DNA from 4 places in the Lysinibacillus sp. NPDC056959 genome. Region 4 is predicted to be linked to each of the others. Evidence: riboswitches for the same ligand, from Rfam matches in the RefSeq annotation. Region 4 holds a riboswitch; each other region holds the start of a gene.
The links. A riboswitch is a leader RNA that binds a small molecule or an ion and turns the genes downstream of it on or off. The one in region 4 is predicted to bind S-adenosylmethionine.
Positions count from the first base shown of each region.

Region 1: another riboswitch for S-adenosylmethionine. It lies ahead of metA (homoserine O-acetyltransferase MetA); the one in region 4 lies ahead of ACFTQ7_RS16425 (MetQ/NlpA family ABC transporter substrate-binding protein).
Region 2: another riboswitch for S-adenosylmethionine. It lies ahead of ACFTQ7_RS19200 (bifunctional homocysteine S-methyltransferase/methylenetetrahydrofolate reductase); the one in region 4 lies ahead of ACFTQ7_RS16425 (MetQ/NlpA family ABC transporter substrate-binding protein).
Region 3: another riboswitch for S-adenosylmethionine. It lies ahead of ACFTQ7_RS10715 (cyclase family protein); the one in region 4 lies ahead of ACFTQ7_RS16425 (MetQ/NlpA family ABC transporter substrate-binding protein).

Region 1 is NZ_JBHURE010000005.1:73,379-79,492, forward strand. It holds gene ACFTQ7_RS08145 (Ger(x)C family spore germination protein) at 1-1,005, shown strand, start outside; gene ACFTQ7_RS08150 (hypothetical protein) at 1,009-1,242, shown strand; gene ACFTQ7_RS08155 (GerAB/ArcD/ProY family transporter) at 1,281-2,723, shown strand; gene metA (homoserine O-acetyltransferase MetA) at 2,856-3,791, opposite strand; SAM riboswitch class I at 3,945-4,055, opposite strand; gene ACFTQ7_RS08165 (nucleotide excision repair endonuclease) at 4,250-4,621, shown strand; gene ACFTQ7_RS08170 (TrmB family transcriptional regulator) at 4,701-5,483, opposite strand; gene ACFTQ7_RS08175 (TSUP family transporter) at 5,609-6,114, shown strand, end outside.
Region 2 is NZ_JBHURE010000021.1:34,786-40,899, forward strand. It holds gene metH (methionine synthase) at 1-2,567, opposite strand, end outside; gene ACFTQ7_RS19200 (bifunctional homocysteine S-methyltransferase/methylenetetrahydrofolate reductase) at 2,560-4,407, opposite strand; SAM riboswitch class I at 4,504-4,603, opposite strand; gene ACFTQ7_RS19205 (protoporphyrinogen oxidase) at 4,729-6,114, opposite strand, start outside.
Region 3 is NZ_JBHURE010000007.1:59,612-65,725, reverse strand. It holds gene ACFTQ7_RS10740 (aldo/keto reductase) at 1-357, shown strand, start outside; gene ACFTQ7_RS10735 (winged helix-turn-helix transcriptional regulator) at 427-810, opposite strand; gene ACFTQ7_RS10730 (MFS transporter) at 921-2,105, shown strand; gene ACFTQ7_RS10725 (SMI1/KNR4 family protein) at 2,168-2,719, opposite strand; gene ACFTQ7_RS10720 (YuzC family spore coat inner layer protein) at 2,875-3,282, shown strand; SAM riboswitch class I at 3,433-3,537, shown strand; gene ACFTQ7_RS10715 (cyclase family protein) at 3,637-4,374, shown strand; gene ACFTQ7_RS10710 (Cof-type HAD-IIB family hydrolase) at 4,498-5,271, opposite strand; gene ACFTQ7_RS10705 (DUF2225 domain-containing protein) at 5,813-6,114, shown strand, end outside.
Region 4 is NZ_JBHURE010000015.1:36,114-42,227, reverse strand. It holds gene ACFTQ7_RS16435 (carbon-nitrogen family hydrolase) at 1-643, opposite strand, end outside; gene ACFTQ7_RS16430 (pyridoxal phosphate-dependent aminotransferase) at 1,158-2,327, shown strand; SAM riboswitch class I at 2,677-2,780, shown strand; gene ACFTQ7_RS16425 (MetQ/NlpA family ABC transporter substrate-binding protein) at 2,985-3,815, shown strand; gene ACFTQ7_RS16420 (methionine ABC transporter ATP-binding protein) at 3,920-4,945, shown strand; gene ACFTQ7_RS16415 (methionine ABC transporter permease) at 4,938-5,609, shown strand; gene ACFTQ7_RS16410 (alpha-hydroxy acid oxidase) at 5,623-6,114, shown strand, end outside.

The DNA of each region.
Region 1 (6,114 bases), on a different contig from region 4:
TCACCGGTTATTACCTATCATTCAAAAGGTGCAACAGTGTTTGAGGCCATAAGAAAAATGACAACATTAACAGCTCGAAAACTTTATTTTTCTCATCTTCAAATAGTTGTGCTCGGCGATGAATTAGCTACAGAAGGAATTGGCAAGCCATTAGATTTAATTTCAAGAGATCATGAATTCAGAAATGATTTCGATGTCATCGTTGCTCATGACGCGACTGCCGAAGAAGTTTTAAATGTATTAACACCTATCGAAAAAGTACCAGCTACTAAATTACTTAATTCTCTTAGGACGTCGGCGAAATCTTGGGGTACAACCCAATCCATTAAAATTGATGAGATAATTAATACTTTAAATAGCAAAGAAAATAGTGTAGTCATGTCTGCTATTGAAATACAGGGGGATAAAAATGTTGGCATGGAACAAATAAATGTTAAAAGATCGAAATCTCCTGTGCTATTAAAATATGCGGGCTTAGCTGTTTTTAAAGAAGATAAACTCATTGGGCTTTTATCGGAAGATGAGAGTAGAAGCCTAGGCTTTTTAAAGGACAAAATAGAAAGTACAATTGAAACTCTTACTTGCCCTAAGGGAGGTACTCTATCAACTGAAATTACACACTCAAAGACAAAAATAAAAGGTAAATTTAAAAATGGATCACCCAAAATCAATGTTTCTATAGATGTTAACCAAAATGTCGGAGAAGTTGAATGTGATATAGACCTTACAAAAGAAAAATCGCTTCACTACATCAATAAAAAAACGGAAGAACTTATTAAAAAGCGAATCGAAAAAACAATCAGTACAGTTCAGCAAAATTATCGGGTCGATATTTTTGGATTCGGCGAAGCACTTCATCGCACAAATCCGAAAGAGTGGAAAAAAATAAAAAAAGAGTGGCTAACCATATTTCAAGAGCTACCTGTTAAAGTTGAAGTACATGTAAACACACAAGGCTTAGGAACGATGGAAAACTCATTAGTGAATAAGCCGGAGGGAGAATAAGCTATGATGATGGCGATATTCATATTTATCATTTCTGCTGTTATAGCCTATGCCTTTATTCCAACATTAAAAAAAAATAAAGAAACGAAAACGATCGTTATTTTTTCGATATTTTTATTGCTTGGTACCGCATTAAATATTGCAATCTTATTAAAGGTCAAAATACCGAGCCCATTAGATTTGATTACCTATATTTTTTCACCAATTAAAGATTACATCATCTCTCTGACAAAGTAATAAGGCAATATTATGTTAAGAAAAAGGGGTAGTTCATAATGGAAAAAGAAATAATTAGTTCAAGACAATTTATGATTATTACCCTTCTCTTTTCAATCGGGACAGCCATTTTAATAATCCCTGCGAGTGTAACAAGCGAAGCAAAGCAAGATGCATGGATTGCAGCGATCATTGGTGTCGTTATAAGTTTGCCCATAGTAAAGCTTTTCGTTGCTTTAGGAAATAAAACACCTACCCTTACATTTATAGAGGCTAATGAAAAGATATTAGGTCGTTTTTTCGGAAAATTTACTGCGATTGGCTTTATTTTTATAACCTTACTTTCTGCCGGTGAATTGTTATATTTCATTGGAATTTTCATGAAAACGGAAATAATGCCAGAAACACCTACGATGGCCTTTGCATTTATGTTCAGTATTATCATTATTTATGCTGCATTTTTAGGAATTGAAGTATTTGCACGTTCTGCAGAAATACTATTTGCCATATTTATATTAATTTTTATTTTCTTTGTCATTTTTATTACACCATCCATCCAAATCGAAAATATACAGCCAATAATGGAAACATCAAAAAAATCATTATTCTTTAGTATGATTCGATTTATAAGTCTTTTTTCATTCCCGCTTGCTGTATTATTAATGATTTTCCCTTCCACAGTTAACGTACAAAAATCTGCACAAAAAGGTTATTACATTGGCACAATTATTGGAGGGATTGCCTTAATTACGATTATCGCACTGTCTATCCTTGTCCTAGGTCCTGTAAATACAGCATCTAGGACATTTCCTAGCTATGCATTAGCTCAAAGAATTTCAATCGGGAATTTTTTGCAGCGTATTGAAGTTATTATGGCAGCCATGTGGATTATATCAATTTATATTAGGACTTTTATGTATTTTTATGCTTCGGTTATCGGTATCGCACAAATATTTAAAATTAAAAATCATCGCCCTCTCATTTTTCCACTCGGCATGATTATCCTTGGAATTTCACAAATTGTTCATCCAAATATCATTCATTCCAATATTTACAATAGAGATATATGGCCTATATTCTCCTTCATTTTAATGATTTTATTACCATTACTATTATTAATAGTCGCGAAGATTCGAAAAATCAATGGTAATCAAGGAGATAATACGCAATGTAATAGTAGTACGCAAAATCAAAATGATAGTAATAACGGAGATACTACACAGAGTGATAGTAGTAGCAATGGCGGGAATGCTTCTCATAGTGCAGGTAGTAGCAATAACGATAATTCTGCTCAAAGTGCAAATAGTAGCAATATCGATAGTTCTACTCAAAGTGATAGTAACAGCAATGGTGGGAATGCTGCTCAAAGTGCAAGTAATAATAATGCCGGAAATACTACACAAAGTAAAAGTGAAAACGATACCGGAAATTCTACACAGAATGATAGCGATACCGGAAATACGCCAAACAGTGATAAGAATAAAAAATCGCCAGACAATTAACAGCAGTATTGTTCATCACCAAAAGTGAAGCGGCTCATCGGACGCCCTCAGGAGGGTGCCCTGCTGGAACGGAAATGAGAAAAGTAAAAAATGATGACCCTATAATATCAAGGTCATCATTTTTCTATAGCACTAAATATGATATTCAATTTGATCAACAAAATCCCATTCGTATGGTGTTTCTTGATAAACATAGTAGTTCAACCAGTTCGAGAATAACAAATGTGTATGAGCACGCCACGTATTAATCGGTTCATTCGCTGGATCATCATTTGGGAAGTAATTCACTGGTACCTCAATATCTAATCCTTTCGCAACATCACGACTATATTCATCCGCTAAAGTGGTTGCATCATATTCAAGGTGACCAGTAATCATAATATTTTTATTGTCTTTAGATTGCACAATGAAAACACCAGCATCTTCTGAATAAGAGAGCAATCGTAAATCAGGGTGGTTGCGTACTTCATCAATCGATACAGACGTATAACGCGAATGTGGTGCCGTAAACAAATCACTAAAGCCGCGTACTAAATCCACTGTTAAATCCGTGATAACATGAGAATATACACCTGAGCATTTAGCAGAAAGCCCAATTTTGCCAATACCGTAATGATGGTATAACGCTGCCTGAGCACCCCAACATATATGTAGAACCGATGTTACGTTTGTTTTGGACCAGTCCATAATTTCTGAAATTTCCTGCCAGTAGTTCACTTCTTCAAACGGCATTTTTTCTACTGGTGCCCCCGTAATAATCATGCCATCATAGCGACGATGACGAATTTGATCGAACGTCGTATAAAATAATTGTAAATGTGATTTACTAACATTTTTCGATTCATGAGTAGCAGTATTCAAAAATGTAATATTCACTTGTAACGGGGTATTCCCTAATAAACGTAGTAATTGCAGCTCTGTTTTTTCTTTTTCTGGCATTAAATTAAAGATTAAGATATTTAACGGACGAATTTGTTGAGTTTTCGCTCTATCCTCTTCCATTACGAAGATTTTTTCCTCACGTAAATGTTCTCCAGCTGGTAAGTTTTTTGGAATATTAATTGGCATCTTGCATTCCCCTCTCTTATATTTCTCTCTGTTAACCCATTATTGGCCTTAGTCTCCATACACAGGCCTTGCGTAAAGTCTTTTTTTCGATGAAATTAAAAAATCCCTCTCATTCCATTTGAGATAGAATGAGAAGGATGTTTACCACGTTCACTCTTATCTCTCAAAGGACAAATCCTTTGCTGGAATTAGCACCTTTCTAACTTTTGTTAGAGGTTGCTGAAGCGTCATCGGGCCAAATCCCTCAACTTCTCATGATAAGATTATTTAATTAAAATGAATTGTAACATGAACAATTAAGAATATCAACAATACATAGAATATTTCGTTATTGACCATGCATGTCATTATGTAATTTGTTTAAAACTAATATTGAAGCTAAGTCCATATATTTTATGGTAAACAAGCTGTAATTATGTTAACATATACCTTTAGTAACAGAGAGGAACGTGAATAGTTTGATTAAAATTGAATTTCCAAAACCAGATTTAGTAATTCGCCAACGCGAACAAGATGTAAAGCCAGGTGATGTACCAATCACACCGTATTTCGGTTTTATTGATTTCCATAAAATCACACGTGAAAATGGCGGCATTTTCTTATTCTACAATGAACAGAATGAACTATTATTTGTCGGTAAAGCACGTAAGATTCGTCAACGTATTAAAAAGCATTTCGAAGACAATGTGTCACCGATGAAAAATCATCGTGATGAAGTTTTCAAAATTGAAGTGTACGAAGTAGATGATCCAATGGAACGTGAAATTTACGAAACATACGCGGTTAATACATTCCGCGCTAAATACAATGTTGATAAAGTTTTTTATTAAGATAAAAGATCTTATATAACATAAAATAAGAATCTACAAGCCATCTGTACATGATGGCTTGTAGATTCTTTTATTATTTTCACTCTACGAAAAAGGCTTTACGTTCTTTTGTAATCCATTCCCCAAGCTCCGTATCATCGCGCTTTAACAGTCGATTGACAAGCACGTCATGCCATATATAATCCTCTAATAAATAAATATGCACTGGGTCATTTGTTATAAAAGCCGTTTCTTGATTGGACGGTGAGTGACCATAAATCATCTCTTGACCATCTATAGACAGTATAAACCAATGGGGCGTAGCAGCATTCCTCGTATATTGAGTAATGCGATGCTGGTCAATCGATGCAACATTTTCATCCACATACAATGTAATGCCATGAACCGGAATACGCTGAGAGACCTCATGTATATCTTCTCGCAATTTTTCATACATATCTTCCCACATTGATAATAGTACTTTTTTCTCCGCTTTTTGTAATAACGACTGACAATAATTGACGATTGCCTCTTTTCCTTTTAGCGTAACAACCTTATGCTCCGCTTCCTGCTCTTTTACCTCTAATTTTTCTAATTGATCACTAATCGACGTAAAATTCGATTGCCAGCGTTGCTCAATTTGTTGTAAAAACACAGCAACCGGAATGGAAGAGTATGTCGTTTGATCTGCAGTTTCTTCTTTCATTACTAACCCTTTTTCAACAAGTACATTAAGTATGTCATATATTCTTGCACGTGGGATACCGGAGTTTTTACTTACTTGATAGGCACTTACATGACTATTTTGTACGAGTGCCGTATAGGCCTTAGCTTCATATTCTGTGAATCCCAGTTCTTTTAATTGGGCGATTAATAATTCCATCGAATCCCTCCATTTCCTCTATTATAATTGAAGGGTATGAAGGTACGCCAACGAAAAAATTAGTCTTTACAGCTCAGTGAATTTTAGTTACTATTTCAGTAGTAACTATCTAAAGAGGTGTAAACATGCTATTTGAAGTAGATTTAAATGTAGTCATATTATTAATATCTTTTGGATTTTTAGCCGCCTTTGTAGATGCGGTCGTTGGTGGAGGTGGCTTAATTGCCTTACCTGCCCTAATGTTTGCCGGTTTAAATCCAGCAGCAGCCGTAGCAACGAATAAGCTTGCTGGTACAATGGGGTCTTTAACATCAACCATTTCCTTTTATCGTTCCGGTCAGCTAGAAATTCGTTCAGTTATCAAATACTTTCCCCTAGCCTTTATTGGATCACTCTTTGGTGCATGGACAGTACATTTAATAAACCCAGAATTACTAAAACCACTTATGCTAATAATGCTTGCTGCTGTTGCAGTCTATACAATCTTCAAAAAAGACTGGGGTTCAGTAGCTGCGGTCAAAAATTTAAAATTTACGCACTTAGTTTTATTCATGCTATTGTTATTTTGCATTGGTTTTTATGATGGATTTCTTGGTCCAGGAACCGGCTCATTTTTAATTTTCAGCTTTTT
Region 2 (6,114 bases), on a different contig from region 4:
CGTTTTTTGCGAGATTCCTCAATTTCAACTAAGAAATCAGTACGTGTATCTGTCCCCATTAACCGATTTACTTGCTCTAATCCTTGCATCGCATCCTTTGAATAAATGACAGGACCATTATATTCGCCGGCAATTTTTGTTTCAGTAAAGCGACGAGATAATGCCGCTCCCCCTACTAAAATAGGGACATCAATACCCGCTTCCTTGAAATCTTGAGCTGTAATAACCATTTGCTGTGCTGATTTTACAAGTAAGCCTGAAAGCCCGATGAAATCTGGCTTCTCCTTACGAATCGTTTCTATTAACTGAGCAGGTGTTACTTTAATGCCAAGATCAATTACCTTATAGCCATTATTACTTAAAATAATATCGACAAGGTTTTTCCCAATATCATGCACATCGCCTTTTACAGTAGCGAGTACCATTTTCCCCTTGCCAGCACTCTCTTCATTTTTCTCCATGAATTGCTCTAAATGTGACACTGCTGCCTTCATAACCCCTGCTGATTGTAACACCTCTGCTACGATGAGCTGATTATCGTTAAATAAACGGCCAACCTCTGCCATTCCGTCCATTAATGGGCCATTAATAATATCAAGCGGTGTTTCGAAAATTTCACGAGCAGCATCTAGATCCTCAATAAGCCCTTCCTTTGTACCTTCTAAAATATAGTAAGCTAAGCGACCTTCTACTGTTTTCGGAATATCTGCCTCTGTTTTTTCCTTCTTTTTATCACGATAGAAATCCGTGAAAACAGCTAATGTTTCATCATTTGTATGGAAGAGTAAATCATTGGCTAGCTTAATTTCCTCCTCAGGAATGGATGCATAACGTTCTAGCTTCTCCGTATTCACAATTGCATAATCTAATCCAGCCTGTGTACAGTGATATAAATATACGGCATTTAATACTTCACGACCTACTGGTGGTAATCCGAACGAAATATTACTTACACCAAGCACCGTTAATGTACGTGGCATTTTTTCTTTAATCAGGCGAATTCCTTCTACCGTTTCAAGTGCTGAACCAATATACTGCTCATCTCCCGTTCCTACTGGGAACATTAATGGGTCAAAAATAATATCTTCAGGAGCAATACCCCACTTTTCTGTTAACAATTTATAGGAACGTTCAGCAATCTCAAGCTTACGCTGTCGATCAACCGCCATGCCTTGCTCATCAATTGTCCCCACTACTAAAGAGGCACCATATTTTTTCACTAGCGGTAAAACTGCGTCAAAACGCTCCTCGCCATCCTCTAGGTTTATAGAGTTAATAATGGCTTTCCCTTGAGAAAACTTAAGTGCTTCCTCAATTACTTTTTCATCTGTCGAGTCAATTACAAGAGGTACTTTTACTTTTTTTACAACCTCCTGCATAAAGCCACGTATATCTTCTAGTTCATCGCGGTCAGGGTTTGCTAAACAAATATCGATAACATGTGCTCCATTTTTCACTTGGGCACGCGCGATTTCTGCAGCTTCCTCAAACTTCCCGTCAATAATTAAATTTTTAAACTTACGAGAACCGATTACATTCGTCCGTTCTCCAATAAATAACGGACGCATAGAATCGTCATACACCAATGGCTCGATACCAGAAACTACATGACCATGTGTGGCATCTGGTAATTGACGAGGCTTTTGGTCCTTTAGCACTTCTCTAATAGCAGCAATATGTGCTGGAGTTGTACCACAGCAGCCTCCTACAATATTTAGCCATCCCTTTTCCGCAAAGCCTTTTAGCTTTTGTGACAGCGAATCAGGTGACTCATGGTAGCAGCCTTCCTCGTCAGGTAAGCCTGCATTCGGGTAACAGCTAATATAGCCTGTTGAAAGCTCTGCTAGTGAACGGATATGATCCGTCATAAACTCTGGTCCAGTTGCACAGTTTAAGCCAACTGATAATGGCTTAATATGCTCGATGGAAATGTAAAAAGCATCAATTGTTTGACCAGCCAATGTTGTTCCCATCGGTTCAATTGTTCCTGATATCATCACAGGTAGCTCTTTTTCAGTTGCCGTAAAAGCACGAGATACCCCTAATGTTCCTGCCTTAACATTCAACATATCCTGACTAGTTTCTAGCAACAGAACGTCGGCTCCGGCTTCGATTAATGCCTTGGCCTGAACATAGAAGTTTTCCTCTATTTCATCAAATGTAATACCACCTGTAACTGACAAGGTTTTTGTGGTTGGTCCCATAGCCCCCGCTACAAAACGTGGCCAATCCGATGTAGAAAACTCATCTACTACTTTGCGTGCAATTTCCACAGCACGTGTATTGATTTCTTCTGCCTTCGCACCAAGATCATATTCATTTAATACGAGTGGTGTGCTTCCAAATGTATTTGTACAAATAATATCTGCTCCAGCTTCTAAATATTTTCTATGAACTTTTTCAAGCACATCTGGTCTAGTTAGCACGAGATTTTCATTACAGCCATCATATTCCTCGCCGCCAAAATCCTCTGCTGATAAATTCTCATTTTGTAGCATTGTACCCATTGCGCCATCAAGAATTAAAATTCGTTTCTCTAGTTGTTCTTCAATCAAGTGCTTAGCCATTTATACTTACCCCTTTTTTCTGTTCATCCAATTGCTCAATAAATTTCATCAATTCTAGTGTCATGTCATAGCGTAAAAATGGTGTGATGAGGTAAATACCATTGAAATATTCCGCTGCTACTTCTACTAATTCCTTGGCAATTGCAATCCCTTCTAGTGTTGCGCGTTCTTTATCATCGCCACATGCCTTCATACGGGCTAACACATCATCGGATAGTTTGATGCCTGGCACTTCATGATGTAAAAACTCCGCACTTTTATAGCTCGTTACTGGCATAATGCCAATATAAATTGGTGTTTCTAAATGCTTTGTCGCCTCGTATATTTCCACGATTTTTCCCTTTGTATAAACAGGCTGCGAAATAAAATAATCTGCCCCATATTCAATTTTCTTCTCTAATCGAGATACCGCGCGATCTAGTACACGTACATTAGGATTAAAGGCAGCCGCTACAGAGAAATTCGCCTTTTTACGAAGTGGTTTCCCCGAGAACGATACACCTTCATTTAACTGTTTTATTAATTGGATTAGCTCCATTGAAGATACGTCATAAACGCTTGTGGCCCCTGGGAAATCGCCCACCTTCGTCGGATCTCCAGTCACTGCTAAAATATCGTGAATACCTAGTGCATTTAATCCCATTAAATGTGATTGAAGTCCAATTAAATTACGATCTCGGCATGTTATATGAGTTAACGGTCGTACCCCGTGTGTTTCTTTCAGTAAGGCACCCATTGCGACATTACTAATCCTTGGAGAAGCAAGTGAATTATCTGCCATCATGACTACATCTGCGCCCGCCTCATATATTTTTCTTGCTCCCGCAATAAAGCCTTCAATTTCTAAATGTCTTGGTGTATCTAATTCCACTATAACTGAGCGTTCACGTTTTACTTTTACATGTAATGGTTCGTAATTTGCTGGCTCAGCCTCACGGACAATCTCTACTTTTTCTGGCTTTGCATACTTTTCTTCGATTGGAGATAACTCCTCTAAGTACTTTTTCGCTGCAGCAATATGCTTTGGTGTCGTACCACAGCAACCACCAATTAAACGTACCCCCTGATCACGAAGCTCTACAGCTGCTCGACCAAAATAATCTGCCTCCGACTCATAAACGACACGGCCATCCTCTACATCAAGAAGAGAAGCATTCGGATACGCTGACATAAATGCTTTCTTAGGAAGCTCCACACCTTCAAATGCTTGTATTGTATGGTGAGGACCTAAGCGACAGTTAACACCTACGAGATCAGCACCTAGCGCTTCAAGTTCATGTAAAGCGTTATTTAAGCTCATTCCATTTTGTAAAATTCCTGGTTCGTGCATAGAAACTTGAGCAATAATCGGTAATTTCGTTTTAGCTCGTAGCATTGCTAAAGTCGCTGTTAACTCTTCAAAATCATAATATGTCTCAAGTAAAAGGCCATCTGGATTTCCTGCAAGTAAAACAGTTGCCTGCTCATTAACTGTTGCTAAAATTTCCTTTAACGTTGCGTCGCTTTTTCGAATACCACGGATTCCCCCAATAGTACCTAAGACAAATTGTCCACCATCTGCCGCTGCTCGTTTTGCAATCGTTATAGCAGCTTCATTAAACTGCTGCACACGAGATTCTAATCCATAGCGGGCTAATTTTATGGCATTAGCTCCGTAAGTGTTCGTTTGAATAATATCGGCACCTGCCGCTATATACTCTCTATGAATCTTTTCAATTAATTCAGGTCTTTGTATATTCATTTCCTCGTGGCAATACTCCAAGCCATAGCCATATAAAACTGTACCAATTGCACCATCTGCTGTAAGAACATGCGTTTTTAACCTTTCAAGCAATCCCATAAAACTAGCCTCTCTTCCTTTATTTGTAAAAATTAAAATGCAAAAAGCCTTCTTTTACATAAAAAGAAGGCTTTAACGTTTCGTCATTGTTTTTCCTTCTCATCTTCGACACTACGGTCCTCTGGATTTAGCACCTGACAATAAGTTGGTTGCTGAAGCTTCATAGGGCCAGTCCCTCAGCTTCTCTTGATAAGAATGTTGTATGAATTTTTTAAATAATTAAAAGAATCATATCGTTTACGAACGATTGAGTCAAGACTATTTCACAGAACAGAGGTAAAATCTCACGAAAAATACCATATTTTGATTTAAATCAAACAATTACGATAGTTTTTCAGCAAGCTTCTCACCAATTTTTTTACCATTTTGAATACACGCACCTATGCCCACTCCGAAATAAGAGCAACCCGCTATTGATAAATTCGGATAGTTTTTCTCAAGCTCTTGTACGAGACCTTGCAACGCTTCACGATGTGCCAAATCATACTTTGGCATTTGGTCGATCCATTTTGTCACGTCCACAATTGTTGGTGTTTCCCCAATCCCCAAGCTTTTTCTTACATCCTCTAGAGCAACCGCTGCTAACTCTTCATCTGACATCAAACGCAATCTCTCATACTCAGGGTTAATGCTCTTATAAAAAAGTCGTACAAGTAATTTTCCTTCTGCTGACGTGTGTTTCCACTTGCGACTTGTCCATGTTGCTGCATTACAAATAACATCTGAATTATGTGACACAATATAGCCTGTTCCATCCGCGGGTAATCTATTATCTGGTACATCAAACCCTAAGTAAATCGTAATGGCGGATGCAGTATTGAATTGTTCAAAATAGCCGTTCAAAGATTCATCCTGCAATAAGCTTTGTACCGCTTCATTTGGCAGTGCCATGACAACATGATTTGCTTCAATTATTTTACCGTTTGCTAATGTAACGGAGTACTGATTCTCCTGCTTTTTAACACTTATAGTGGCAATCCCTTTTATAATTTCTACATCCGTTAATGTTTCTTCAAGTCGATCAATTAATGACGATAAACCATTTTTAAATGAAATAAATTTTTTATTGGCAGCTTTCAAAAATTGTTCCCTGTTTGCATCAAAGCCTTTAATAATACTACCGTAATCGTTTTTGTAATCGATTAAATACGGTAAAGTGGAAGCAATTGAAAGTTGATTTAAATCTCCCGAGTATACACCTGCAAGTACGGGCGCTATTTGGTTTTGAACAAGCTCCTCACCTAAATAGTACGTTAAAAATTCCCCAATCGAACTTTCCTTTGTAAACTCTTCATTTGGCATGGTTAAATCCTTTATTGCTTCTTTTTTACCTTTCTCTGATACAAGCGTGCTTTCCTCTAGAGATTGTAAGCTCATAGGAATACCAAACGTTGAATCTGCTGGGATAGCATGTAGCTCATTATTTGTGTAAATATACGAAACACCCGTTTCGTTATACACAAGATTTTGTTCAAAATTAAGTTCTTCTACTAACTCCATAACACCTTTATGACGCGCTACTATAGAATCTGCTCCTGTTTCCATGATAAAGCCTTGTTCATATGCAGAGTGAAGCTTACCACCAAGGTATGTATTTTTTTCAACGAGTACAAGCTTTACATTTAAGTTTTTCTCCTGAACTTGGCGTTGTAAATAATGCATCGTACACAAACCCGTAATTCCGCCACCTAATACAACAACTGTTTT
Region 3 (6,114 bases), on a different contig from region 4:
ATTAACCAAGTGGAACTTCATCCACGATTACAACAAACTGAGGTACGTTCATTCTGTGAAGAGCACAATATCCAAATGGAAGCTTGGGCACCATTAATGCAAGGTGGACTTCTTGAAAATGAAACTATTTCTAAAATAGCTGAAAAATACGGGAAATCAAATCCTCAAGTTATCTTACGCTGGGATATTCAAAATGGTATCGTCACAATTCCAAAATCTGTGCGTAAAGAACGCATGATTCAAAACGCTGATATTTTTGATTTCACACTAACTGATGAAGAGATGGCAATCATTAACGCCATGAATCTAGATCAACGTGTTGGACCAAATCCAGATGAATTTGATTTTGTCATGTAAACGATAGCTATGTAAATGTGAAAGAGACTGTCTTATTTTCTTCTCTTAGACAGTCTCTTTCCAATCTATTTAAGATGTATGTTGTATTGCGATATCTTCATCACGTTGCATTATTAGTACATCTTCACCTTGATCTTGCATCATTTCGATATGTTTTTCACCCCAAGTGCAAAGCATGTTCAGCACAGGGTCCATCTCTTGGCCATAAGGTGTTAGCGAATATTCAACTTTTGGCGGTACTTGATTGAAAACCTCGCGATTAATTAAGCCAGACTGCTCTAATTCACGCAATTGGGTTGTTAGCATTTTTTGCGAAATGCCTGGAATCAATCGGCGAAATTCATTCGTACGAATCTTACCATGGTGGTTAAGATGACAAAGAATAACAGGTTTCCATTTACCCCCAATTACTTCAAGAGTGGCTTCAACACCAATATTAAAAACTTTTTTCATTGTGAACCCCCTGTAATATTCAAAAGTAACTAAAAGTACCCTATATAACTTTACGATATGTATGAATATTACTATATACTATAAAAAAAATCAAAGGAGATATTAATAGAATGAAAGATACAAAAGTGCCGAATGCCAAACTAACATTACTCGCACTTGCGATTAGTGCATTTGGTATCGGCTCTACAGAATTTATAAGCGTTGGACTACTTCCGTTAATTACAGAAGATTTTGATATATCATTAAGTACTGCGGGTTTAACCGTATCTATATATGCACTAGGAGTAACTATTGGTGCACCGCTTTTAACAGCATTAACATCGCGCATAAGTCGCAAAAATGTATTACTGCTTGTTATGGTGTTGTTTATTATCGGTAATTTACTTGCAGCAATAGCACCCTCATTCTCATTACTACTAACTGGGCGTGTTATTTCAGCATTAGCACATGGTGTGTTTATGTCTATTGCCTCTGTTATCGCTGCAGATGTTGTTGCGCCTAATAAACGAGCAAGCGCAATAGCTTTTATGTTCACAGGGCTAACATTAGCAACTGTGACTGGTGTCCCACTAGGAACTTTTATTGGACAAGTAACTGATTGGCGAATGTCGTTCATTTTCATTGTGATCATAGGTATTATCGGATTAATTAGTAATGCCATACTTGTTCCTAGTCAGTTATCGAAAAGCAATCCAATATCAATTCGCGATATCGGAAAAGTATTAGGGAATATACGAATGTTATTAATTCTCTTTATTACTGCCATCGGATATGGTGGCGCATTCGTAGTATATACGTATATTTCACCAATTTTAGAGCAGTATATGGGCTACTCACCTAAAGCAATAGTCGTGATTTTAGTTGTATACGGTATTTGCGTTGCCATCGGTAATACATTAGGTGGTCATTTTGCGAATAATAACCCTTTACGTTCTATCTTTATTATCCTTATCGGCTTAGCATTATCTCTACTCGGCATCAACTTCTTTTTAGAATCATCCATCGGTGGATTAATAATGGTCTTAATTATGGGACTATTTATGTTTATGAATGTACCGGGATTACAGCTTTATGCCGTTCAGATTTCTGAAAAATATATACCATCAGCTATCTCAATGGCTTCAGCATTAAATATTTCGGCCTTTAACATTGGTATTTTCCTAGGATCATACATTGGAGGAATTATCGTTCGCCAACAATCATTAGCGCATACTCCTATATACGGATTCGGCATGGTGATGATTGCTGCAGCTACTACGTTCCTATGGTTAATCTTCGATAGAAACAAACAATAGGTACGTTTCTTATAAATAAAAAATGTGAGGAAGGTGCTTTCTAAAATGCCCCTTCCTTTTTGCTATTTATTAGATTCAAGGAAAGTATCATCAAAATATGCCTTAAAATTTGGATACAGATAGTCTAATGACAATAGAATATCGGCATCATCTTCAAATAAAATTTCATGTTCAATTTCATATATGGCACAACTTTCTTCATCAGCATTATTATTTAAATCAATACAAATTATTTTTCCATACTCTGTATCCCACGAAAATGGAAGATATCCTAAACTGCATAATGATGGATTAAACATATCTCTTACATTATTTAAAGGATCCTCAATACTTTGGTCAGGTATTACACCAAAATAATGATGATACGTTGAAATAAAAGCTTTATACCATTCGGGAAAATTAAGTCCGAACTCTTTTTCTAACGTTTGAATATCTCCCTCCGTTACGGTGGAAGGAATCATTCTCCACACAGACCACTCTGCATCGATATCAACTACCTTCATTTCTTCAGGTACATCCGGGCACATCCATCTACAAAATCCATCTTCAGACACCTGATTATAACGTTCATAGTAAATTTCAAAACCATTTTTTATGTATGCACGAATATCCATTTTAATAACTCCTTTTGAAGAAGAATAAATTGATCGGGATTTAAGCCGTTGAACTGAGGTCCTTTTCGCTCAAGCTTTTCAAAGCACGGCCATTAACACCTAAAGTCTCTGTTGTACATAAGATAATGTATCAACTATAGGATAGGAGGAATTTAGTGTATTACAATCCTTATCCGTATTTTGTCTATCCTAATTATTATCCGGCATGGGTAATGGCAAATCAACCAACTACTCAACTACCTTCTAAACATCTAGCAATGCCTGACCCAACGAATAGAGGTCCATTTCCATCCATCAATACAGTAAAATTAAAGACTTCTGCGAAACGAATCAAAGTTATTATGCAGCAAGCACAATTACTTACGGATAAAATTGATGAATCAGAGCAATTTGCACATGATCTTATGAACGCAGCACAACAATCAAATAAAACAGAAGTTGAAAAGTTAATTGCGTCAACAGGCATTACGGTAAAATTCGATACTACCTATACACCAGATGGATTTCGTATACTATTTACTGATAGCGGCTGTTGTAAGCTAACACTAATTTTGGGTTGGTGAAAAGTTGGTCCTTTGAAGAGGGCCTCTTTTTTTTGCCTTTAGCATCTTCTTTATGAATTATAACCACGTATCCCTACTGAACTTGTAAACTATATATAAATATGCTAAAGTATTCATAAATTTTATTTCCGAAAATTCTTATATTTTATTTTCTTATCAAGAGAGACGGAGGGATTGGCCCTATGAAGTCTCAGCAACCAGCCTATAGGTATGGTGCTAATTCCAAATGGCAAAATTTAGCCTTGAAGATGAGAAGACTTACTGCATTTGCTTCTGCACAAGAGTCCTCTTCTACAAGGAGGGCTCTTTTTTATTGTTGCATTCAAAATAATTAACAGAAAGCAGGGAACTATAATGACAAACGAACTTTTACAAGCAATACAACTATTAAAATCAAAAGAATGGGTTGATTTAACACATACATTCGGTCCAAACTCTCCTCATTTCTTTATGTTTGATGATGCAAAATTTGAAACATTATTTTCGCATGATGATGGCTTCTTTGCACAACAATTCACTTTCCCTGGGCAATACGGAACACATATCGACCCACCAATCCATTTCGTGAGAGAAACACGCTATTTAGAGGAATTGGAGCTAAAAGAACTAGTACTCCCACTCATCGTTATTGATAAATCGAAGGAAGCTGAAATTAACAACGACTACACGTTAAGCGTTCAAGATATTATTAACTTTGAAGCTGAATATGGAGAAATTGAAGAAGGTACCTTCGTTGCGCTACGCACCGATTGGAGTAAACGTTGGCCAGATAAAGAGGCTTTCAGCAACAAAGATGCTGATGGCAATAATCATATTCCTGGCTGGGGATTAGAAGCGTTGCAATTTTTATTCAACAAACGAAAAGTAAGTGCGATTGGCCACGAAACTTTTGATACGGATTCAGCAACAGATTTTCGTAAAAACGGTAAGTTAGATGGCGAATATTTTGTGCTTGAGCAAGATACTTATCAAATTGAGCTTATGACAAATTTGGATAAGCTACCTCCAAAAGGCGCCGTTATATTCAATATTGTGGCAAAGCCTGAAAAAGCATCTGGATTCCCTGTCCGCTCATTTGCTATATTGCCTTAATATAGCAACAGGTCTGATTCAATACATATTGAACCAGACCTTTCTTAATCATTTATTTAGATTTTTTTCCTTTTTAGAAACACGATCAACATGAGAGCTATGAACTTAATACGATTTTTTCCATTAAATGATTTTTAGCTCACGAAGAGCATAATCAATACCATCTTCTGTTGATTTCTTTGTTACAAAATTAGCGACATTTTTTAATGCTTCACTACCATTACCCATTGCAATACCAAAGCCGACCTTCTCTAGCATGTCGATATCATTATCTCCATCCCCAAAAGCAAGTGCTTCTTCTGTACTCAAGTCGAAATATTCTAGTACAGCTTGAACAGCAATAGACTTAGAAATATCCTGTTGCAAAATATTTGTAATGTAAGGATGCCACCTTTTAAATAATAAATGAGGAAATGTAGAGGTATACTTTTTCTCAATATCCTCATCAACATATAAACACATTAAATACACTTCTTGCGTTACAATATCTTCATTGATAACGGGAAACTCCCGCAAAGATAATGTTTCTTTCATAGCTTTTAATGTCTTTTTTTCTTGGACGTTATTCATTGATAATGTTTCTGTGAAAAACGATAGACTTTGTTTATTTTCATCAGCAAAAGCCTTCACTACTTGGACCACTTCTTTGGCGACCGGTATTTTATGTATGACTTGATCTTGGTGCTTAACATATGCACCATTAGCTGTAATAAACGTCTCTATTCCTACATTTCTTAAATCCTGGCACATTGATAAAGGTCTTCCTGTAGCAGCTACAATATGAATTCCTTTATCCTTTAATTGTTGAATAGCGTTCCTTGTACTTTCTTGCATACGACCATCTTCATAATTAACAAGCGTTCCATCTACGTCAAAAAATACAATTTTATAATCCATTGTTCTCTCCTTTTCATTTTGTATATTTTCACCAGGTGCATTGATGATAAATCTATAATTAAATGGCTAATTTTCACTACAGGCAAGCGTTGTATGACTCCTCTTATTGGCCAACATCCAACTCTATATTTTTCCAACTAATACAATTTTAATTTTACATTAAGAAACATCTTTATACCGAAATTAATTATAGGTAATATTACATACGCAATAACTTTTTTAATTAAATATATGTACGTATTTTGACAAACTTAAAAGAATGTATAACTTGCTTTAACTACACCGATAAACACTATTACGGGTACATACCTAAATTTCAAAAAACTAAGAAAGTAATGAACATTTTTATTTTAATAATTCTAAAGGAGTATACCAAAGAACATAGAATTGTTAATATAAGAGAAACTAAATTAAATATATTGAACGACATTGTCCTTCATATAAATAGAACAAAAGAAATATATCCACATTCATCTCACTACCGTCAGAGGTGAGGGTAGTGAGATGAAATTATTATTTGAGTGGAAAGGAGTTGATTCTGATGGCATTTAACATTTACTACTATGAAAGTAGTGTGGATTGTAAGTTTTGTAAAAAGCATTTTACTACATATAAAGTACGCCCTAATCGATATAAAATTATCGAAGAACAAACAGACTTCATGCCAGTTTATGAGGGTTTAAACCCGTTATTATATGAGGTTGCCGTTTGTCCGCATTGTGGCTACGCTTACCACAAATCAATGACAAGAACGTATGGACCTTTCATGCTTCTTATAGATGAGCTTTACATTAAAGAGCTACAAAAACCAATGGATATTTGCAAAGACCGTACGATTGATGA
Region 4 (6,114 bases):
GTTGAATAATCATTGATTGACCATTAAAGTTTTCTACTTTTCTCGATATACGATTAACAGCGATCACGAAGCATTGATTTTCGATGGCACGTGCTTGCAGCAATGTGTTCCAATGATCGATACGTGGCGTCGGCCATTGTGCCGGCACGAACAATACTTTTGCGCCCTCTAAAGCGTGAGCACGTAGCCATTCTGGGAAGCGAATATCATAGCAAATCACACCTGCAGCCTCGATATCACCAAGGGCAAAGCGATTCATTTCATCCCCTGCTTCTAAATATAGATGCTCGTCCATCAATCGGAAAAGATGTGCCTTGTTATATTCACCTACTAACTCACCATTGTTATCAAACGTATACATCGTGTTGTAAAATTTATCGCCCTTCTTCGTTGAAACAGAGCCTCCAACAATATGTACGCCAAGCTCTTTCGCTAGGTTTGATAAAAATGCTTTCGAACGTTCTCCATTCACATCTGCAAGCTCTGATAATTTTTCAAGCGCATAGCCTGTATTCCACATTTCCGGTAATACAATAATTTCTGCACCTTGTTTTGCCGCTTCACGAATCTTTTCTTCCGCACGAGCAAAATTTTCTTCTACTTTGCCAAAACCAACATTTAGTTGGATACACCCAATTTTCATCTTAATTCCTACCCTTCTCCCAAAAGTATTTCTTTTACTGCATTTGTGCTTTTCTATATTTCATTATACTACAATTGAAAATGATATCGCTGTTGTCTGAGCTTAGAGCAGCTTTGGAACAAAAACAAAAAGGCCAGGATCTCAGCAATAAAGTGAGCCCTGGCCTTTTCGCGAAAGTGAATCTTACTAATCATTTTTGCTCTTAGTTTTAGATTCTATTAATTAGTACGATTAAGTTTAATAAAAGTTACAGTAATTAAAAAAAAAATTAAATATTATTTTAAAGGGCTTAAAAGTAATGTCAAAACCTATGTTTTATGGGCATTGTTAAGATGCCTCAGATGTTGTTACAATGACAAGGCATAATTACGTTCGGAATCGGCTTTGTACTTAGGCTCGCATGCTCTCTGTTTGTATTTTGTGCGTCCATCTTTGTAAATTGAGACTCTAGACAATTAGTAAAAAAAGTAATAATATTTGCATCAATTATTATTTTTTAAAAAGGAGAACATGCATGGAATTCTCAAAAAAACTACAGCAACTCCCGACTCAATTTTTTGCAGCATTGGTGCAAAAAGTGAATAGTGCTTTAGCAGAAGGGCGCGATGTTATCAATCTCGGTCAAGGCAATCCAGATCAGCCCACTCCCCAACACGTTATAAAAGCGTTACAGGAGGCAGCTGAAAACCCTCAAAATCATAAATATTCTCCATTCCGCGGCCTAGTAGAATTACGTCAAGCAGCTGCAGACTTCTACAAACGTGAATACAATGTTGATATTGACCCTGAAACTGAGGTAGCTATTCTTGGTGGTACAAAAATTGGTCTTGTTGAGCTGCCATTAGCGGTTTTAAACCCCGGTGATACAATGTTATTACCCGATCCTGGATATCCAGATTACTTATCTGGTGTTGTATTAGGTGATGTTAATTTTGAAGTCATGCCACTTTTTGCAGAAAATGATTTCCTGCCTGATTATCATGCTCTTTCTGATGACGTAAAAGAAAAGGCTAAGCTACTTTACTTAAATTACCCGAACAACCCAACTGGTGGTACTGCAACACTTGAATTTTTCGAGGAAACGGCGCGCTTTGCTAAAGAACACAACATGATCGTCTCACATGATTTCGCTTACGGTGCAATTGGATTTGACGGCAAGAAACCTATTAGTTTCCTGCAAGCGGAAGGTGCCAAAGAGGTCGGCATCGAGATGTATACATTATCTAAAACATATAATATGGCAGGCTGGCGTATTGGATTTGCAGTTGGTAACGCTGATATTGTTGCGGCTATTAATCTTATTCAAGATCATCTATTTTGTAGTCAATTCCCTGCCGTACAACAAGCAGCAGCGGTTGCCCTTACAGCATCACAGGATTGCGCAAATACGCTAAGAGCGACTTATGAGCGTCGACGAAATGTTCTTATCGAAGAAGCACAGCGAATTGGTTGGCAAGTAACCTCACCAAAGGGCTCTTTCTTTGCATGGCTCCCTGTTCCATTAGGTTATACAAGCGAGCAGTTTGCTGATGCATTGCTCGATAAAGCTGATATCGCAGTAGCTGCAGGCAATGGCTTCGGTCTATACGGTGAAGGCTATGTTCGTGTAGGTTTACTCGTAAGTGAAGAACGCTTACGTGAAGCGGTCAGCAGAATTGAAAAATTAAACCTATTTAACTCATGAGCATTTGATTCCCTCTATCAAAAAAACTGTCCCATCAGCTCACGCTTGCTAAGGGACAGTCTTTTCATCTCACTATCTTTTGTGGTAGCTCTAGCCCTTCTTCTATTGGATAACATTGGTCATAACCCGTTTCTTCATACCGACACACCCCCCCACTAATCGCTCATAGAGCCATGAAAATGCGTTTCATATCTCCCATCCCACACATAGTTGACTCTCACTAACATTCCCACCCATCTCCCTTAATGGAATATTGTAATAAAATAAAAAATTTTAAAAATTCCATTGACTTACCATAACCAATAATTTATATTAGTCCTATCGGATTTACAAAAAAATATTTATAAATCTCTTATCAAGAGTAGCTGAGGGACTGGCCCTATGAAGCTCGGCAACCTCCTTTTTTAAGGAAGGTGCTAAATCCTGCAAACGATATCGTTTGAAAGATAAGAGAGGACACTTTTTTATGAGCCTCTCTTAATTTTTTAAGAGAGTTTTTTTTATCTTCATTTACATGAAGATAAAAGCCTCCGGCGGATGTCACGGATTTTGAAAGGAATGAATTGTGCTAGCACAATTCAAAATCCGGACAGCAATTACGCCAAGGCGAAATTGTTTTTTATACAAACCGATAAAACAACTTTGGAGGTATGTCTCATGAAAAAGAAAAACAAAATTTTACTAGGTTTAGCAAGTCTCACATTAGTAGCAGCATTAGTAGGTTGCGGTACTAAAGAAGATAAAGGTAGTCAAGGTAAGGCTACTAATGAAAATAAAGTTGTAGTAGGTGTAACTTCTGGTCCACACGAACAAATTGCAGAAGTTGCTGCAAAAGTTGCCAAAGAAAATGGCTTAGAGGTAGAACTAAAAACGTTCTCTGATTATGTTTTACCAAATACATCGTTAGCCGAGGGTGATCTTGATGTAAACAGCTATCAACACAAGCCTTTCCTCGATGCATTTAACAAAGATCACAAAACAGATTTAGTGCCAGTAGGAAAAACAATTTTAACTCCAATGGGCATTTACTCTGAGAAATATAAATCATTGGATGAAGTTCCTGATGGTGCTACATTCGGATTACCAAATGATCCAACAAACGGTGCCCGTGCTCTATTTGTCCTTCAAGAGGCAGGCATCATTAAATTAAAAGAAGGTGCAGACTTAACAGCTTCTACTCGCGATGTGGAAGAAAACAAAAAGAATTTTAAATTCATTGAATTAGAGGCTGCACAAATTCCGAAGCAGCTTAGTGAAGTAGATGTGGCAGCTATTAATACGAACTTCGCTCTTGATGCTGGTATTGATCCTAAAAAAGACTCCATTCTTTTAGAATCTACTAACTCTCCATATGTAAACTACATCGCGGTACGTTCTGAAAACGAGGATGACCCAGCGATTAAAAAATTTGTTGAAGCCTATCAATCTGATGAAGTACGCAAATTTATTGAAGAGGAATTCAAAGGTTCTATTATTCCAAGCTGGTAAGTAACGATGAAGGGCCTTTCATAAATTAAGAATCTGCGAGACTCCTATAGGAATGCTAGCAGATTCTTGCTTTATAAAAGGACTTAGAAAGGAGATATCACAGTATGATTCAACTAGAAAATATAACAAAAGAATTTAAAACTAAAAAAGGTATCGTTAAAGCAGTAGATGGCATTAACCTACATGTCAAAAAAGGTGAAATTCATGGGGTTATTGGCTACAGTGGTGCAGGAAAAAGTACCCTTATTCGCTGTGTTAATTTATTAGAACGTCCAACAACAGGAAAAGTATTGATCGACAATGTAGATATTACTTCCCTTTCTTTAAACGACCTTCGCGAAACACGTCAAAAGATCGGCATGATCTTCCAGCATTTTAATCTCTTAAAAACAGCGACCGTTTACAACAATATCTCGGTCCCATTAAAACTTCTAGGCTATAACGACTCTGAAGTGAAAAAACGCGTTGCAAAATATGCAGAAATTGTTGGCCTAACAGAGAAATTAGATAGTTATCCTAGCCAGCTTTCGGGTGGTCAAAAGCAACGTGTCGCTATTGCACGTGCCCTCGCCCAAGAGCCTGAGATTTTACTCAGTGATGAAGCGACAAGTGCTCTCGATCCTGAAACAACTGACGCTATTCTTGAGCTTCTCTTAAAAATTAACCGTGAGCTGGGCATCACTATTTTACTCATTACACATGAAATGAATGTTATTCAAAAAATTTGCGATGATGTATCCGTTCTTGAATCAGGGACGGTTGTGGAATATGGCTCTGCTATAGAACTATTTTCGAAGCCTCAGCACCCAACGACACGAAAGTTTTTAAACACTATTTCTCAACGTAATTTATCTCCTTCCCTTATCGAGCAATTAAATCTTTCCGGAAGTGTGATTCGTTTAACATTCCTTGGTGAAAGTACCGGGAAGCCATTACTTGCAGAAGTGAGCAAAGTTTATGATGTACAACCAAATATTTTAACAGCCAATATCATTGAATTAAAAAACGGCATCGTCGGGAATATTGTCGTGCATCTTCACGGTGAGGCACATATCGTAGAAAAGGCACTTAAATATTTTACAGAAAACGGGGTAGACGTTGAGGAATTAGGAGGCGAATTAAATGAATAGCATTCAAAGCTTCTTTGCAGACTGGTCAGATGTTATTGGGCAATCCATTATCGAAACCTTTCAAATGGTCGGGATTTCATTATTGTTCTCTATTTTAATTGGGATCCCTTTAGGGCTTTTAATCGTTTTAACCCGACCAGGGCAATCATTTGAAAGTAAATTTCTCTATCAATTTTTCAATTTATTTATTAATATTATTCGCTCTGTACCGTTCATTATATTACTATTCTTCATTTTACCGTTCACGAAGCTGATCGTTGGCACAACTATTGGTGTAAAAGGTGTTATTGTGCCGCTTGTTGTTTATACAGCGCCTTATATTGCGCGCCTTATGGAAACGGCACTTTTAGAAGTTGATCCAGGTGTTGTGGAAGCTTATACAGCAATGGGTATTAAACGTCGTCACATCATTTGGAATGTCTTACTACGTGAGGCTCGTCCATCCATTATTTTAGGCTTAACAATTGCCACAATCGGTCTGATAGGAGCAACAGCAATGGCTGGAATGGTTGGTGCTGGTGGTTTAGGTGATCTCGCATATCGTTACGGTCATTTACGCTATGAGGTCGATGTGATGTATGCGACAGTGTTTATCTTAATCATCCTTGTTCAGATTATTCAATCAATGGGTAACCGCTTTGCTGCGAAACTAAAGAAAGATTGATAGGAGGATTACGATGACAAAAACAACACATGGTGATCTACTGTTAAAAAATATAAATGCACAAGTCCCCTTCCCTATTTGCTTTGCAGATTTAGAAAAGGCTGTTGCAGAAAAGATGGAAGCTGGTTCGTTTGGCTACATTCGTTCAGGTGCTGGGGGTGAACAAACATTACGAAATAACCGTGCCGCCTTTGAAAAATACTCTATTATTCCACGCTTTTTACAGGATGTTTCAAGTATTGATACATCGATTGAGCTGTTCGGAAAAGTACATCCAACTCCGCTCTTATTTGCTCCTGTTGGCATGAACAAAATGGCACATGACGAGGGAGAGCTTGCCGTGGCACGTGCGGCTGATCAGTTAAAAATTCCTTATATTCAAAGTACAGTTTCAAGCTATGCACTTGAAGATGTGGCACAAACAGCCCCTACTGCTACTAAATGGTTTCAATTATATTGGTCAACAAATGAGGAAATTGCATATAGCATGGCCGCCCGAGCCGAG